Regions from separate parts of the Telluria sp. ZB4P36 genome, predicted to be linked through region 1. Evidence: riboswitches for the same ligand, from Rfam matches in the RefSeq annotation. Region 1 holds a riboswitch; the other holds the start of a gene.
What was found. Region 1 has a riboswitch for cobalamin ahead of AC56LK_RS24815 (TonB-dependent receptor domain-containing protein). Riboswitches for the same ligand answer to the same signal wherever they lie in the genome.
Positions count from the first base shown of each region.

Region 1 (8,690 bases):
GCAGGACATAGGACAGCGCGGTCAGCCGCGCCGGCACATAGTTGAGCGCATCATCGATGCGCGCCGCAGTCCGGCCGAACAGATTGAAGCGCTCGTTCCGGTAACCCCACATCGCATCGAGCGTGTTCGCCAGCCGGAACAGGACGGCGCCGGCGCCGCCCGCCACCAGGAACCAGAACAGCGTCCCGAACACGGCGTCGTTGCCATTCTCGAGCAGCGACTCGGCACCGGCTTTGGCCAGGTCGGCTTCCTGGGCATGGCCGGTATCGCGGCTGACGATCCAGGAAGTGCGGGTACGCGCCGTGTCCATGTCTCCCGCACGCAGGGCCTCGACGATCGGCATCGTATGCTCGCGCAGGCTGCGCAGTCCGATGCAGGCATACAGCAGGACGGCATGCAGCCACAGACCCGCAGCTTGCGCCGCCAGCCAGGCAAGCAAAGAAAGGGGCAGCACGGCGAGTACCCAGGCCAGCAGTCCGCGCGGGAAGCGCAAGCGGCCGCGGTTCAGCCAGCGCTCGAGCCACTGCGCGAGCCTGCCGAAACCGACCAGCGGATGCCAGCGGCGCGGCTCACCCAGCAGCAGGTCGAGCAGCACGCCCGCGACCAACAGGGCGGCCAGCTGCACCGGCGGCAGCCCGCTCAGCATGCCCTCCCTTTCAGCACCAGCGGCAGCCCGGCGGCCACGAACACTGCGTGATCCACCCGCGCCGCGACCGCCTGGTTCAGGCGGCCGGCCTCGTCGGCGAAGCAGCGCGACACCGCGCCCCAGGGCACGATGCCCATGCCGACCTCGTTCGAGACGAACACGATGTCGCCCGCGGTACCGTTATCGAGCAGGTCCAGCAAGGCCGCGCGCTCCTGGTGGAAGCGTTCCGGCAGCGCCACTTCGCCCACCTCGGGCCAGGCGCGGCCATCGCAGAACATCAGGTTGCTCAGCCAGAGCGTCAGGCAGTCGACCAGCACCAGGCGCTGCGGCGCGCAGTATTCGCGCAGTACCGCAGCCAGTGCCAGCTCTTCTTCGACGGTCTGCCAGTGGGCGGGACGGCGTTCACGGTGGTTGGCAATTCGTGCCGCCATTTCGGCATCGCCGGCGCGCGAGGTGGCGACGTAGATGACTTCCTTGCCGGAGGCTTGCGCCAGCCGCTCGGCATGGGCGCTCTTGCCGGAGCGCGCCCCGCCCAGCACCAGGCTGCGGCTCACGGCGCAGCTCCGCTGAACAGGGCCGCCACGGCCGGCGGGTTCGACGAGAAATAGGCGTGGAAGTAGGAGGCGGTAAGCGAGCCGATGCGGTACACGGCTTCGCCCCTTGCCCCGTTGCTGGTCTTGATGGTGTGCGCCTGTACCGGGGCCGGCGACTCCAGCGAGGAATAGTGGAAGGTATGGCCGCGCACCGGACCTTGCTCGGTCGGCATGGCATGGGCGCCCAGGCCCGCCAGGCGCGGCTGCATGCGCACTTCGCCCGGCAGCAGCCCGGCCATCGGCCAGCGCTGCCCTTCGGTGTCGATGAGGCCTTCGGCGACCGCCATCATGCCGCCGCATTCGGCCAGGATCGGCACGCCGCGCGCATGCGTTGCGCGGATCGAGGTCTGCCATTGCCCGGCCCGGGCCAACTCGGCGCAGTGCAGTTCCGGATAACCGCCGGGCAGGAACACGGCATCGGCGTCGCCCGGCACCGGCTCGTCCGCCAGGGGCGAGAAGTAGCGCAGGCGCGCGCCCATCTTTTCCAGCAGGTCGAGGTTGGCGGGGTAGAGGAAGCAGAAGGCGGCGTCGCGGGCGACGGCGATGGTCTTCTTGTCCAGCATTCCACCCACGTCCGGCCATTCCAGCGCCGATTGCGCCATCAAGGGCAGGGCCTCCCAGGCCGCCTCGTTGAAGTGCAGCTCGTCCGCGAGTTTGTCGAGCAGCATTTCCAGGCCCTCGACTTCGCCCGGCAGGACCAGGCCCAGATGGCGTTCCGGCAGCGGCGTCTCCTGGCGTGGCAGCCAGCCGACCAGCGGAATGTCGCGCAGGGACGAGGCCACCATATTGGCGTGGCCTGTGCTCGCGATGCGGTTCGCGACCACGCCGGCCAGCTGGACCGGGCCATAGTCGCGCAGGCCGCGCGCCACCGCCCCGGCGGTTTGCGCCATGGCCGAGGCATCGATCACCGCCAGTACCGGCACGCCGAACTCGCGCGCCAGGTCCGCCGCCGAGGGCGAGCCGTCGTACAGGCCCATGACGCCCTCGATCAGGATCGCATCGGCTTCGCGCGCCGCGTCGTGCAGGCGGCGCCGGCATTCTTCGACGCCGACCATCCACAGGTCGAGCGTATGGACCGGTGCGCCCGATGCACGCTCCAGGATCATCGGGTCGATGAAGTCCGGTCCGCATTTGAACACCCGCACGCGCAGGCCCTGGCGCAACAGCTTGCGCGCCAGCGCGGCAGTGACGCTGGTCTTGCCCTGGCTAGATGCCATGGCCGCGACCAGCACGGCGCGGGCGCCCTGATCCCGGTTCATGTCACCACTCCGTTCCGGCTTGCGCCGCAATGCCCGCCTTGAAGGCGTGCTTGACCACGTTCATCTCGGTGACGGTGTCCGCCACCGCCACCAGCTCCGGCGGCGCCGCGCGGCCGGTCACCACCACGTGCTGCATGTCCGGACGGTCGAGCAGGTCGGCAATGACGGTGTGCACGTCGAGGTATTTGTACTTGAGCGCGATGTTCAGTTCGTCGAGCACCACCATGCCATAGGCCGGGTCGCGCAGGAAGCGCCTGGCCTGCTCCCAGGCTTCGCCTGCCTTGGCGATGTCGCGTTCGCGGTCCTGGGTTTCCCAGGTATAGCCTTCGCCCATCGCATGGAAGCTGACATCGTCGGGGAAGCGGCGCAGGAATTTTTCTTCTCCGGTCGACATCGCGCCCTTGATGAACTGGACCACGCCGACCTTCATGCCATGGCCGAGCGCACGTGTCACCATGCCGAAGGCGCTCGAGCTCTTGCCCTTGCCGTTGCCGGTATTGACGATGATGATGCCGATGTCCTTGTCGGCGGCCGCGATCTTTGCGTCGATCACGGCCTTCTTGCGCTCCATGCGCTGGCGGTGGCGCTCGTTCAGCGCCGCGGTTTCTTCAGGAGTCATGTCGTTCATGCGCTAGCCTCGAAAGGAAGGAAGATGCGGCGGCCGCCGTGCTCGATCATGTCGATCGGATGGCCGAGGTAGTCGCCCAGCAGGGCCGGCTGCATGGTGGCGTCGACGGTGCCGGCTTGCCAGCGGCCGTCGCCCATCAACAGCAGCGCGTGGGTGGAGATGCGGTAGGCCAGGTTCAGGTCGTGGCCGACCATGACCACGATCTTGCCCTGCTCGCGGCACAGGCCGGCCAGCAGGCCCATGACGCTGACCTGGTGCGCCAGGTCGAGGGCATTGGCCGGCTCGTCGAGCAGCAGCAGGGGCGTGTCCTGGGCCAGCAGCGCGGCGATGGCGACCCGCTGGCGCTCGCCGCCGGACAGGGTGCGCACGTCGCGGCCGGCCAGCTCGAGCACTTCCATCGCCGCGAGGGCGCGCATGGCGGCCTGGTGGTCGTCGCTGCCTTCCCAATAGCGGTTGGCGTGATAGGGATGGCGCGCCGACAGCACGGTTTCGATCACGCTGTACGAAAAGGCATCGTGGCGCGACTGCGCCAGGAAGGCGCGCTGGCGCGCCAGCTGTTCCGGCGCCCAGTCGTCGAGCTTGCGGCCGCCGACGACGACCGAACCGCCGTCCGGCCGGTGCAGGCCGGCGAGCGTGCGCAGCAGGGTGCTCTTGCCGGCGCCGTTGCGGCCGATGATGCTCCAGCATTCGCCGGGGCGGGCCGCCCAGTCGAGCTGGCGGACCAGGGTGCGGCTGCCGGCCTTGAGGTCGAGGTGTTCGGTGCGGATCATGTCACCTCCTCAGGCGGTGCAGTTGGTAAAGGAACACCGGCGCACCGATGATCGCCGTGATCGCGCCGACCGGCAGCTGCTGGGGTGCGATGATGGTGCGTGCGAGCGTATCGCACAGCACCAGGAAGCTGCCGCCGCTCAGCACCGCCGCCGGGACCAGCACGCGGTGGTCGGGGCCGAAGGCGAAGCGGCAGGCGTGCGGGACGATCAACCCGACGAAGCCGACCGACCCGGCGCTGGTCACGGCACTGGCCGTCAGCACGCCCGACACGAAAAACAGGCCCTTGCGCAGGCTGCCGACGCGGATGCCGAGCGTGGCGGCCGCTTCGGCATGCAGCGCGACCATGTTCATGGCGCGCGCGCTGCGCAGGGCATACAGCAGGGCCGCGCCGAGCACCAGCCAGGGCGCGAGGCGCAGCGGTGCGCCGGCGAGGTCGCCGATCATCCAGAAGATCATGCTGCGCAGCCGGCCTTCCGGCGCGATCGAGAGCATCAGGGTCACCAGGGCGATACAGGCCGAGGACAGGATCACGCCGGTCAGCAGCAACGTCGAGGTACCGCCTTCCTGCGCCAGTCCGCCGCGCAAGTCGCGCCGGGCCAGCAGGTAGAGCAGCATCGAGACCGCCACCGCGCCGGCCAGCGCCGCCAGGTCGACCACGATGGCGGCGGCCATCAGGAGCAGCGCCAGCAGGGCACCGACCGACGCGCCGGCCGAGATGCCGAGCACGTAGGGATCGGCCAGCGGGTTGCGCAGCAGCGCCTGCATCATCACCCCGGCCAGTGCCAGCGCGCCGCCGGTGACGAAGGCGGTCAGCGCGCGGCTGGCGCGCAGCTCGATCAGCGAGGCCGCCAGCGTATTGCCGTCGCCGCGCGCCAGCTGGCGCAGGGCGTCGGGAACGTCGGCCAGCGGCACGGCGATCGAGCCCGTCATGCCGGCGAACAGCAGGCTGGCGACGGCGCACAGCAGCAGGGCGCCGATGACGAGCATGGCGCGCCGGCGCTGCGGTTGAAAGGGGTGATGCATGCGTCTCCTTCTCGATCGTGGTCCGCTCAGCGGATGCCGTAGCGCAGGCCGGCGAACCAGGTGCGTCCGCTGGTGCCGTAGTTGCGGGCCAGCTCATACTGCTTGTCCGCGACATTGTCGAGGCGGAGCAGCAGCGACACCTCCGGCGTGAATTGCCAGCTAGTGTACAGGTTGAGCAGGCCGTAGCCGCCCAGGCGGCGCTGGTTGGCGGCGTCGTCGAAGCGCTCGCCGGAGAGCTGCAGTTCGGCGCCGGCCTTGACCCTGCCCCAGCTGCTGTCGGCCTGGATGCCGGCGTGCTTCTTCGCGCGGCGCGCCAGCTGCTTGCCGGTGGTCTCGTCCTTCGGATCCTGCCAATCCACGCTGCCGCGCAGGTTGACGCTGCCGACACGGGTTTGGGCCGCGAGCGTGAGACCCTCGAGCTTCGCTTGATTCACGTTGTAGGCACAGCTGCCGGTGCGGCCCGGGCATGGCGTCGCGGAGACGATCATGTCGGTCAGGCGGTTGTGAAAGTAGCTCGCATCGAGTTGCACGCTGCCGGCGTCGTAGCGCAGTCCGGCTTCCCGGTTGCGGCCTTTTTCCGGACGGTTGGTCGGCAGGCCATAGCCGGGGTAGTACAGCTCGTTGAAGGTGGGCGCGCGGAAGCTGCTGCCGACGCTGGCAGTGGCGCGCCAGCCCTGGCCGAAGTCATAGCCATAGCCGGCGGCGCCGGTATTCTTGTTGCCGTAGACCGAGCGGTCGTGGCGGGCGCTGAGGTCGAGCAGGTGCTTGCCGCGCTTGGCCGAGTAAGCGGCCGCGTAGGAATTCGTGATGCGGATGCGCGACAGGGCGGCGGTGGCGCTCGATTCCACCTCCTCCTTCCGGTGGCTGTACAGCAGCTGCAGGGTATCGGGGCCGAGCGCGATGGTGTTTTGCCAGGACAGCTCGTCCTGGCGGGTGTCGATCTGGCTGGCGCCGGACGCCGCGGCGCTGGTGAAGCTGCCCAGATTGTCATCCGAGCGGGCGTACTGCAGGGTGCTGCGCCAGTTCGGCGTGAACTGGCGGCTGGCATATACCGCGGCCGTGTTCAGGTCCTGCTTGTTGTGGACATCGTAAGCGGCGCTGCCGCTGTCGTACTGGGCGCGCAAGTCGCTGTGGAGGAACTGCGCGCCGATCTCGGTGCCTGGCGCGACGGTATAGGACAGCCGGCCGTTGGCGTTGCCGCGGCGGTAGCCGTCTTCGTCCGGATTGAAGCCGAAGGCGCCCGGGCGCGTGGCCGAGAAACCATCCGACTCTTCATGACCGGCGCTGAAGGCGTAGCGCAAGCCGCCGCCCGCGCCGTACACGCTGGCATCGAGCTTGCGGGTGGCGTTGCTGCCAACGCCGGCGGAGCCGCTGACGGTGGGCGCGCCGTCTCCCTTGCGCGTGAAGATCTGGATCACGCCACCGATCGCGTCGGCGCCGTACAGGGTGCTGAGCGGTCCATAGACGACCTCGATGCGTTCGATGGCGCCGAGCGGCACCGCGTTCCAGGCGGCGGCGCCGCTGGTGGAGGACCCGATGCGCACGCCGTCCAGCAGGACCACGACCCCGTTGCTGTTGGCGCCGCGCAGGAACACGCTGGTGGCCGCGCCGGCGCTGCCGTTGCGGGTGATTTCGATGCCGCGCTGGCGCCGCAGCACGTCGGCCACCGAACCGGCGCCGGAGCGCGCGATCTCGTCGGCATGGATGACGGTGGTGTCGGCGATCACGTCGACCTCGCGCTGCGGCATGCGGGTGGCGGTGACGACGACGGTATCGAAGTTGTGGGCGAGGGAAGGCGAAGCGAAGGCGAATGCAAGCGAAGTTGCGAGCGAAGTCGCGGCCGCAAGCCGTGTGACAGGTAAGTTCATGAAATGCTCGTTCAAAGACAACCAGCCGACGTCCCCGTAGGCCAGATTGAACAGAAGCGCACCGCTGGCGCGCTTCCACCTTTTGGCCGGTATCCGGGCTGGCAAGTATGGCCGTCCGACCTTCCCATGCAGGTGCACAGTGGTCATGGAAGACGGTTCGCCGCGCTGGTCATTCATCGAGCGCGGCACTTGCTTACCGTTGCGGGGGCAGCACACATTGGCCTTGTTGAAGGGCTTCGTGTTTCCCGTTTAACTGCGGCCGTGAACACGGCCGCGAGCACCAAAACGCCGCCATTATAGGGCAGGACCGAAGCTGTTGTCAGTCTTTCAGCTCGATGACTTCACCGTAGGCGATGCGGTGGGCACTGGAAGCGGCACGCAGCGCGGCCTGCTCGAGACCGCCGCCGGCATGCAGGGCGCACAGGAGGCGGATGGTGCCGGCGTGGCAGACGAGCAGCGCGGCAGGCAGGCTCGACGCGCGCAATGCATCGCGGAAGGCGGCGATGCGCCAGGCCACGTCGAGCACGTTTTCGCCGCCGCCGGGTCGGTAATGCAGGAGGTCGGCCGCCCAGGCATCGACCTCGGCGCGCGGGATGTCCTCCCAGCTGCGCATCTCCCAGGCGCCGAAGTCCATCTCGGCCAGGCGGGAGTCGAGCGTGACGGGAACGCCGAGTGCGCCGGCAAGCGCGGCGCAGCGCGTCAGCGGACTCGCGTAGACCGGCAGCGCGCCGGGCAGGCAGGCCTCGCGCAGCTTGCCGGTGACGAGGGATAGCGCTGCCGCGGATGCGGCGACATCGGTCCTGCCGTAGCAGAGTCCGGGCGCAATGTCCGGCTGCGGGTGGCGGACCAGGACCAGCCGCATGGCTCAGGCCAGCGCGCCGTGGCCGAGCGTGGCCAGCACGGCGAGGTAGATGAACGCTTCCGCCAGTTGCTGGACGGCGCCGAGGCAGTCGCCGGTATAGCCGCCGATGCGCTGCGCGAACTTCCGGGCCAGCCACCAGCTGGCGGCGCCGGCGCCGAGGAGGGCGGCGAGTACGGCGCGCAGGTCGAGTGTGCCGCTGGCGAGCAGGAGCAGGGCGGCAATCGCCACGGTCACCGAGGCGATGCCGAATTCCGCGGTCGTCATGCGTTCGGCCAGCGGCTTGGCCTTGCCTTCGGCGCGTGCATATTCCATGCGCCAGATGAGCGAGGTCGCCGCGAGGCGCGACAGCGGATGGGCAAGCAGCAGGGCGCCGATGGCGCTGGCGGGCGGCAGCATCGCAAGTGCCGTGCACTTCGTGCCGAGCATGCACACGACGCCGATGGCGCCGTAGGCGCCGACACGCGAATCCTTCATGATCTCGAGCACGCGCTCGCGCGTCATGCCGCCGCCGAGGCCATCGCAGGTGTCGGCGAAGCCGTCCTCATGAAAGGCGCCGGTGGCGTAGATGGTGGCTGCGGTCGAGAGCACGGCGGCGACCGGCGCGGGGACGAACAGCGCGGACGCGGCGTACACGCCGGCGCCGATCGCGCCCACCACGATGCCGACCAGCGGGAAGTAGCGCGACGCATGGTGCAGCCACTCCTGCTCGAAACCGACCCAGCGCGGAATCGGCAGGCGCGTGAAGAACTGGACCGCGATGAAGAACAGGCGCAACTGCTGCATGTGTCAGTGCGCGCCGGTGCTGACCTGCGCCGATGCGAAGGTCGCCATCTCGTTCATGAAGTTGGCGGCCGCGTGCAGCAGGGGCAGGGCCAGCGCGCTGCCGGTGCCTTCGCCCAGCCGCAGGCCGAGCTGCAGCAGCGGTTGCGCGCCGAGTGCATCCAGCATCAGGCGATGGCCGTTCTCGTCCGAGCAGTGGGCGAAGACGCAGTAGTCGAGGATCGCCGGCTGCAGGCGCGCGGCGACCAGCAGGGCACTGG
Region 1 is NZ_JCASIE010000037.1:1,144-9,833, reverse strand. It holds gene cbiB (adenosylcobinamide-phosphate synthase CbiB) at 1-646, opposite strand, end outside; gene cobU (bifunctional adenosylcobinamide kinase/adenosylcobinamide-phosphate guanylyltransferase) at 640-1,200, opposite strand; gene AC56LK_RS24835 (cobyrinic acid a,c-diamide synthase CobB) at 1,197-2,498, opposite strand; gene cobO (cob(I)yrinic acid a,c-diamide adenosyltransferase) at 2,500-3,126, opposite strand; gene AC56LK_RS24825 (ABC transporter ATP-binding protein) at 3,123-3,896, opposite strand; gene AC56LK_RS24820 (FecCD family ABC transporter permease) at 3,898-4,920, opposite strand; gene AC56LK_RS24815 (TonB-dependent receptor domain-containing protein) at 4,947-6,788, opposite strand; cobalamin riboswitch at 6,856-7,088, opposite strand; gene AC56LK_RS24810 (histidine phosphatase family protein) at 7,108-7,650, opposite strand; gene AC56LK_RS24805 (adenosylcobinamide-GDP ribazoletransferase) at 7,654-8,433, opposite strand; gene cobT (nicotinate-nucleotide--dimethylbenzimidazole phosphoribosyltransferase) at 8,437-8,690, opposite strand, start outside.

Region 2 (8,690 bases), on a different contig from region 1:
CCTCGACGCCCGCCTGCCCGAGGCGAGCTGCAACCCGCTGGTTGAGCAACTGCGCAAGTTCCGCCAACGCCCTTGCCTGAAGATCCTGAACAAGACCGACCTGGCCGACCCGGCCGCAACGGCGGCCTGGAAGGCCTATTACGACGCGCAGGAAGGCGTGACCGCCTACCCGATGACGACCAAGAAGCCGGCCGACGTCGCGCGCATCCCGGACATCTGCCAGTCGCTGGCGCCGCACCGCGGCGTGCCGACCAAGCCGCTGCGCATCATGATCATGGGGATCCCGAACGTCGGCAAGTCGACCCTGATGAACGCGCTGCTCAAGAAGCGGGTGGCGAAGGTGGGCGACGAACCGGCCGTGACCAAGACCCAGCAGAAGCTCTACCTCGGCAAGCACATCGTGCTGGTCGACACCCCGGGCATGCTGTGGCCGAAGATCGCGATGGCGAGCGATGGCCTGATGCTGGCCGCCAGCCACGCGGTCGGCTCGAATGCCCTGATCGAAGAGGAAGTGGCGGAGTTCCTCGCCAACTCGCTGCTGGAACGTTATCCGCAGCTGCTCACGGCCCGCTACGGCTTCAAGACCGAGGGGCTGGACGGCATCGCCGTCATCGAGAACGTGGCCCAGCGCCGCGGCTTCCGCGTGCGCGGCGGCGAATTCGACTACGAGAAGGCGGCGCACGTGCTGCTGCACGACTACCGCACCGGAGCGCTGGGACGAATCAGCCTCGAAACGCCGGTCAGCCGCGCCGCGGCGCTGGCGCGCCACGCGGAAGAGATGGCGGAAAAGGCGCGGATCGCCGAAGAGAAGGCAGCGGCAAAGGCGGAAGAGGCGACGCGCGGCAAGCGCGGGACCTGACGCTTTATCGCAGGGTGGACTGTCTTACGCCGTCTACCCCACGTACTTCCAGACCGGAACCGGATCAGCGTGCCTGCATGTCGCGCGCCAGTTCCATCAGGCCGAACAGGCGCGCACAGCGCATCCAGGCCAGCGCCAGCACCGCCAACTGGGCCAGCAGCAGGCCGCCGAGCAGGCTGCCCGCGCCCAGCGCCGGGACGTGCAGGCGCGCCAGCGCCAGCGCGGCCGCGAGCAGCAGGCCGAGTGCGGTGAGGCCCAGGTACAGGCCCAGCACCGCGAAGGGACGCTGCACCAGCAGTCCGAGGCCGTCGCACCAGGCCAGCACCGCCGAGCTGCGGCGGCGGTCGAGCGCCTGCACGGCGCGCCCCAGGTCGAGCGAGGCGTGGGCCAGCAGCACCAGCAGGCCTGCCACCAGTGACGCACCCATGACCGCGCCGTCCGCCTGGCCGTCGGCGGCGTCCAGCACCAGCGCGCCGACAAAGGCGGCGACGCCGAGCGGGACCACGGCCCACAGCAGCATGCGCAGCAGGCGCCCGTATTCGCGCACCCCGCCGGCGGCCAGGGCCGCGAAGCCGAGCGCCGCCGGCGCCCGTGCGGCAGTGATGGCCGCGCCGGTGAGGAGGGGCGACAGCAGCAGGGTCAGCACGAGCGCGACGCCGCCGCCGCCGGCAAGGGCCGAGGCATGCCGGGTGTGCAGGCTCATGACGTCGGCGATGGCGACCAGGTCGAGGCGCCGGGCCAGCGCCGCAGCGTGCACCGTATGGTCGAAGGCGGCGCCCAGCATGGTCCAGAGCGGCAGCGCGGCGGCCAGGGTGGGCAGCAGCAGCCCCAGCAGCCAGAGCAGCATCAGGCGCCACTGCAGGGCAGGGCGCAGCGACCGCAGCAGGCTGTTCCCGGCAGCCGGCGCGGCCTGCGCCTGCGTCGGTTCGAAGGTGGCGGCGGTTGTCGTCATACGGTGGCGATCAGGGACAGGATGAGTTGGAAGAAGGCTGCCGCATCGGCCGTCCAGCGGGTCGATGCGCTGCGGTCAGGCGCCATGGCACGGCTGTCGTCGAGTTTGTTGACGTCGAGGTAGTGAGCGCGGCGCGGATCCAGTTCGGCCGACACGGCGCGCGCCGGCTTGACCCAGCTGAAGCTGCGCCACTTCTCGTCGGGCGAGGCTGCGTTCCACGCGACCGTTTCGCTGCTGCCATCCGCGAAGCGCACCACCAGCGTCTGCGGCACGGCGGCGCCGTCGCGGCGCAGGGTCACCTCGGTGCGCCACGGGAAGGGGCCGAGGCCGTCCCTGGCCTTCGGGTTCCCCTTCTCCCACTCGGCACGCAGCTTCGCGATACGCTCCTCCACCGCCGCGCGCGATTCTTCGACACGCTTGCCGTTCACGACACGGGTGCCGGCGAGCGGAAGTTCTTCCTCGCTCGTCAGCTTGGCCACACGGTCGTCCACGCGCGCCGTGGCATAGATCTGCTTCGCGAAGACATCCTCGACGGCGGCGCGTTCGCCGCTGCCGTCGGCGAGCGCCTCGCGCAGGTCGGCGACGCCCGGGTGGCGGAATTTCCAGCGGCGGTAGTATTCCTTGAAGCCGCGCTCCATCGCCTCGCTGCCGATGCGTTCTTCGAGGTCGCGCAGCACGACCGCGCTGCGGGTGTACACGGGGCCGATGCCCTGCAGGCGCCGCCAGGCGTTCTGCCCCGGCGCGTCGGCGGGCCGGTCGCGCGGCATGACCAGGCGCATGCCGTCGAAGCCCTCGAAGGCCGGATCGATGCCGATCCGCTTCAGGAAGCCAGTGGCCGGATAAATCTGCTGGCCGCGGTCGCGCATCATGCGGCTCTCCCAGTACGAGTTCAGGCCTTCGTCGAGCAGGGGTTCCTCGAACTCGTTGCTGGCCACGATGCCGTAGAAGTAGCCATGGCCGAATTCGTGGATCGTCACCGCGTCGAGATCGAAGGCGGCTTGCGTGTTCGGCGCCACCTCGGCATGGCCGGAGACGGTGAAGAAGGTCGGGTACTCCATGGCACCGGCTTCTTCCGCGCCTTCGGGCGGAATCACGACGGTGAGGGTGCGGTAGGGATAGGGGCCGAGCGCGCGCGAGAAGTAGGCCAGCGACTCCTTGGCCGCCTTCATCGCCGGCTTGGCGCTGGCCTCGTACTCGGGCGGATAGAGCACCTGCACGGTCACGTTGGGGCTGCCGGGACCGGTCCAGGTCTCCACCAGCGGGCGGGCGCTGCGCTTGTCCGCAGTCCAGGCGAAGTCGTGCACGTCGTGCTGCAGGTAGCGGTGGGTGAGCATGCCGTTCTTCTCGACGGGCGCGCCCTGCAGTTCGCCGGTGGCGCCGACCGTATAGCCCTGCGGGACCGTCAGGCTGACGTCGTAGCTGCCGAAGTCCGAATAGAACTCGGAATCCAGGTGGAACTCGTGCGCGTTCCAGCGTGGTGCCGTGGCGCCGCGTTCGCCCGGCAGTTCGAGCACCGCGATCTTCGGGAACCACTGCGCCACCAGGTGGAAGCTGCCGTAGTAGCCGGTGCGCGCGATCACGCGCGGCAGTTGGGTGCTGAAGGCCATGTCGAGCGTGGTGGAGGCGCCCGGGGCGACCGCTTCGGGCAGGTCGAGGCGCGCCACCGTGTGGTCGGTGGCGGGCCCCTGGTCGGGCTGGACGAAGCGCCACGCGACCCGGGCGCCGCCCTGGCTGACGCCCTGCAGGCTGATGTGGCCCCATTCGCCGTCGCCGGTGCCGACGCCGCTGCGGAAAGCCTCGCCGCGCCGGCGCTGCTCGGTGAAGAAGCTGCTGCCTTCGCCGGCGAAGGCGTTCATGTAGAGGTGGACGTAGACGCTGCGCACCTCTACCTTGCTGCGGTTGCGCCAGGTGAGCTGCTGGCGGCCGCTGACCACGTGCCTGACCGGGTCGAGGGTGGCGGCGATGCGGTAGCTCACCACGCGGTCGGACAGGGTCGCGTGGTCGCCGCTGCGGATGCCGCCCCAGGCGTCCGGGCTGCTGGGGACGGCGACGGCGGCGGCGTCCGGTGCCGCCAGCGCGATGCCGTCGAGCGAGGGCGGGACGGCGGGCGCCGGCGCGTCGGCCCAGGCGAGCCAGGCGCCGCCTACCCCGAGCGCCAGCAGCGTTGCCGCGAGCACGTCGTGCTTCCATCGGATCTGCATGCAAAACTCCCTGTTTTGGTATGAGCGCGACTATATCCAGAAGATTATTAAACTTCCAAGCTTTTAGGATGGAAACGCAAATAGGGCGACAGAAAGCGCAAAAAGCTTGTCAGGTTATAATCTCGGGGTTCTGGTGCCCGCGCATGCCCTCCGCATGCGCAGTTAAACGGGAAACACGAGGCAAAGGCGCTGCGCGCCTACGCCGAGGTGTGCTGCCCCCGCAACGGTGAACAAGCATCGCTACTCTCCCGAGAGCGATAGGCCACCCCGATAACCACTGTGCATCGCATAGGAAGGTGGGGCGGTCCGTCTTGCAAGCCCGGATACCGGCCAGACAGGTGGAAGCGCCGACGTGTTCATCGCCTGCGGCTTCCGTTGAAACCGGTGTGCGGGGACGCAGGCCGGTGCCATTACCGAGAACATCCACATGAAATTTGCTGTCGTACCACGCAGCGCGCCGGCGTTCAAGCCGCTCGCGCTGGCCTGCGCCCTGTCGCTGTCCGTCCTTGCCGCCGATGCGCTGGCACAGGAAGCCCTTCCCTCGATCGTCGTCACCGGCGCGCGCTTCCCGGCGCAGACGGCCGCCGCGCCGATCGGCGCCACCGTCATCACCGCCGAAGACATCCGCCGTGCCGGCGCCACCGACGTCAATGCCGCGATCCGCAAGGTCGGCGGCGTCTACGGGCGCCAGAGCCTCGATGCGTCGCCGGACTTCGCGCTCGACCTGCGCGGCTTCGGCTCGAACAGCGCCCAGAACCTGGTGATCCTGGTCGACGGCGTGCGCCTGAACGAGAACGAACTGAGCAACGCGGTCCTGTCCAGCATTCCGGTCGATACCGTCGAGCGCATCGAGATCCAGCGCGGCGGCAGCAGCGTGCTGTATGGCGAAGGTGCGACCGGCGGCGTGATCAACATCATCACCCGCCGCGCCGGGGCAAGCGGTACCCACGGTTCGCTGTTCGCCGAAGCCGGGCGCTTCGATGCCCACGACCTGCGCGGCTCGCTGAGCCATGGCGCCGGTCCCTGGTCGCTCGACGTCGCCGTGGCAGACCGCGGCACCGACAACTACCGCAAGAACAGCGAATTCAAGCAGAAGACCGCCAGCGGCGGGGTGCAATACAGCTATGGCGCGGGCCGCGCCGGCCTGCGCTTCGAGCGTTCGGAACAGGACGCGCGCTTCCCCGGCTCGCTGACCGAAGCCCAGTACCTGGCCAATCCGCGCCAGACCCTGACGCCGGACGATTTCGGCACCCTCGACACCGACCGCTATACGGCCTTCGTCGAGCACCGCATCGGTGCGGTCGAACTGGCCGCCGAGCTGTCGCGCCGCGAGCGCGAAGTCGAAGCCAGCTACTTCTACATGTTGGGCGGAACCAAGGTCGCCTCGCATTCGCGCTACGACGCCAGCCAGACCCAGTTCTCGCCGCGCCTGCGCCACACCGCCGCGCTGGGCGACAAGCGCAACGAACTGGTGGCCGGCCTCGACCTGGTGCGCTGGGAACGCCAGACCAGCTCCGATTTCTCGCGCGGCGCCGCCGAGCAGGATGCCAAGGCCGTCTACCTGCGCAACGAGATCCTGTGGAACGCGCCCCACAACGCGCGCCTGGCCATCGGCGGCCGCCACGAGCGCTTCACCAAGGACTACTCGGATCCGCTGGCCTTCCCGCCGGTGCTGAACGAGCACCGCAAGCAGTCGATCAATGCCTGGTCGCTGGAAGGCAGCATCGACGTGCTGCCGCAGGTAACCGTGTTCGCCAAGGCCGGCCGCAGCTACCGCATCGCCAACGTGGACGAGAACAGCCTGCGTTCGGGCCCTGAGGTGCTGGCGCCGCAGACCTCGCGCGACCTCGAGCTGGGCGTCAGCGCCGGTTCCGCCGTGCGCCAGATCAGCGCGCGCCTGTTCCGCCACCGCCTGAAGGACGAGATCTTCTACGATCCGACCATCGGCTGGGGCGCCAACACCAACCTCGACCCGACCCGCCGCCAGGGCATCGAAGTGGAAGGGCAGCATGCGGTTACCCGGGACCTGCGCCTGAGCGCCAAGTGGCAGCGCGTGGACGCCGAATTCACCGGCGGCCGAGATGCTGCGTACCCCAATGCCGGCCGCGAGATGGTGCTGGTGCCGAAGAACGTCGTGACCCTGCGCGCGGCATGGACGCCTGCCGGCGGCCACAGCGCCGACATCGGCGCCCAGTGGGTGGACAGCCAGCGCTATGGCAGCGACTTCAGCAACAGCTGCGGCGCGCGCATCCCGTCGTATACCACGCTCGACGCGCGCTACGCCTACCGCGTTGGCGGCTGGGAAGCGGCCGTCAGCGGGCTCAATCTGGCGGACCGCCAGTACTACAGCAATGCCTTCGGCTGCCGTTCGGGCATCTACCCGAGCGACGGCCGCCAGCTGAAGCTGTCGCTGCGGTACGCGTTCTGATGGATTCGCCCCGACTTGCCGCAGCGGCGCTGCTGGCGCTGGCAACTGCCGGCGCCGGGGCCGCGGTGACCGTGGTCGACGATGCCGGCCGCCGCGTCACCGTGCAGCAGCCGGCCCGCCGCGTCATCTCGATGGCGCCGCACGCCACCGAGCTGCTGTTCGCGGCCGGCGGCGGCGCGCGCGTGGTCGGGGCCATGAACTACAGCGACTACCCGGAAGCGGCGAAGACCATCCCTCTGGTCGGCAGCAACAGCGTGATCGACATGGAGCGGGTGCTGGCCCTGAAGCCCGACCTGGTCGTGGTCTGGCACAGCGGGAATACGGCGCGCCAGATCGCCCAGATCGAGTCGCTGGGCGTGCCGGTCTTCCACAGCGAGCCGCGCAAGCTGGCGCAGGTGGCCGACAACATCGAGCGCCTCGGGCAGCTGCTGGGCACCGGCCCGGCGGCGTCCAGCGCCGCTGGCGCGCTGCGCGGGAAGCTGGCCGGGCTGGAAGCGCGCTACGGCGGGCGTTCGCCGGTGACGGTGTTCTACCAGATCTGGGACCAGCCGCTGTACACGCTCAACGATGCGCAGATTGCCAGCGACGCGATCCGCGTCTGCGGCGGGCGCAATGTGTTCGGCGGGCTCAAGGTCGTCGCGCCGGAGGTCAGCCTCGAAGCGGTGCTGGCGGCCGATCCCGAGGCGATCATGGCGGGCAAGCGGTATGATCCGGCCAATCCGGGACTGAAGCTGTGGGAGCCCTACAAGAGCATGACGGCGGTGAAGCGGGGCAACCTGTTGACGGTGAATGGCGAACTGCTGACGCGGCCTGGCCCGCGGACTGTCGAGGGCGCCGCCTTGCTGTGCGAGGCCCTGGACGGGGTGCGGCAGCGCCGGCCCCGCGTTTCCCCCGCGTTAATTCCGTAAGCAAATGCAAAATTCAGCCCTTCCTCAGAATCAAGGGCGAAAAAAGTGGTAATCTCCCGGCGTTTGCTCAATCACTTGTGAAGGAAACCTATGCGTTCTCTGCGTTTTGCCCTCATCGCCGCCACCATGGTCGCCAGCACCGCGTTCGCGTCGCCTGCCGACCCGAAGAACGGTGTCGACTACCAGACCCTGAGCGCGCCGCAGCCGGTGCAGGCAACGGGCAAGAAGGTCGAGGTCATCGAGTTCTTCGCTTACCACTGCCCGGCCTGCAACATGCTGGAGCCGGCCTTCAACGGCTGGATCAAGAAGCAGGGCGACAACATCCACGTGCGCCGCATCCACCTGCCGTTCCAGGGCCCGGCCGATCCGGAAGCCCACCTGTTCCTGACGCTCGAAGCGATGGGCAAGCTCGACCAGTATCACCACCGCGTATTCCAGGCCGTGCACGTCCAGCGCCAGCGCCTGATGAAGGATGAGCAGATCATCGAGTGGGCAGTGAAGAACGGCCTGGACCGCGCCAAGTTCATGGAAACCTGGAACTCCTTCGGCGTGACGACCAAGCTGCGCCGCCTGAGCCAGATCTCGGGCGCCTACAAGGTCTCCGGTACCCCGACCATCATCATCGACGGCAAGTACGTGGTGTCGCCGAGCCAGGTGGCCGAGGCCAACAAGATCCAGGACGTCGGCCAGATGCTGCAGGCCACGACCCAGGTCATGGACGCTCTCGTCAAGAAGGCGGCTGCCACGAAATGAGCAATGACGTCGAACGCGAAGTCCTCAAGATGTACGATGGGTCCCGGCCCAACGAGGACGACCTGTTTGAAACCAGCAATGTGAACCACGTGGCGTGGTCGCTGGCGGTGTTCTTCGCGGGCTTGGCCGTCTGGCTCGCCATTTGCCTCGTCAATGCCGAGAACCAGCGCTACGCCCTGATGACCAACAAATGCCCCGATCCGCTCTTCAAGGGCGGCATCGACAAGGCATGTCTCGTGACCGTGCGCTCGCGCGACCACTGGTGGGAACACCTGTGGTACGGCGTGACCCACGTGCGTGCGCGGCCCGAGCAGGGCGGCCGCTGATCCTTTCTAGCGCTGGCCCTGTGCGGTCAGCGCCTTCCTTTCTTCCAGCGACAGCACCTGCACCGGTTTCACCGGCTCGTCGCTGTCCGGCCGGAAGAAGGGATTGTTCCTGTATCCCCCTCCCAGGCGCGCCTTCATGAGCATGGCGCCGACCTTGACCACCACCCAGGCCGTACTCAGGCCGCTCGAGGCGACCGGCTTCGTGGCCGTCGCCGTCTGGGTCCGGCAGCGCAGCGGCCCGAGCGTGCGCGCGAGTTCCGCAT
Region 2 is NZ_JCASIE010000016.1:89,779-98,468, reverse strand. It holds gene ylqF (ribosome biogenesis GTPase YlqF) at 1-859, shown strand, start outside; gene AC56LK_RS19190 (hypothetical protein) at 924-1,811, opposite strand; gene AC56LK_RS19185 (M1 family metallopeptidase) at 1,808-4,012, opposite strand; cobalamin riboswitch at 4,127-4,361, shown strand; gene AC56LK_RS19180 (TonB-dependent receptor) at 4,440-6,440, shown strand; gene AC56LK_RS19175 (cobalamin-binding protein) at 6,440-7,348, shown strand; gene AC56LK_RS19170 (thiol:disulfide interchange protein DsbA/DsbL) at 7,439-8,101, shown strand; gene AC56LK_RS19165 (hypothetical protein) at 8,098-8,427, shown strand; gene AC56LK_RS19160 (DUF6151 family protein) at 8,434-8,690, opposite strand, start outside.
Region 2: another riboswitch for cobalamin. It lies ahead of AC56LK_RS19180 (TonB-dependent receptor); the one in region 1 lies ahead of AC56LK_RS24815 (TonB-dependent receptor domain-containing protein).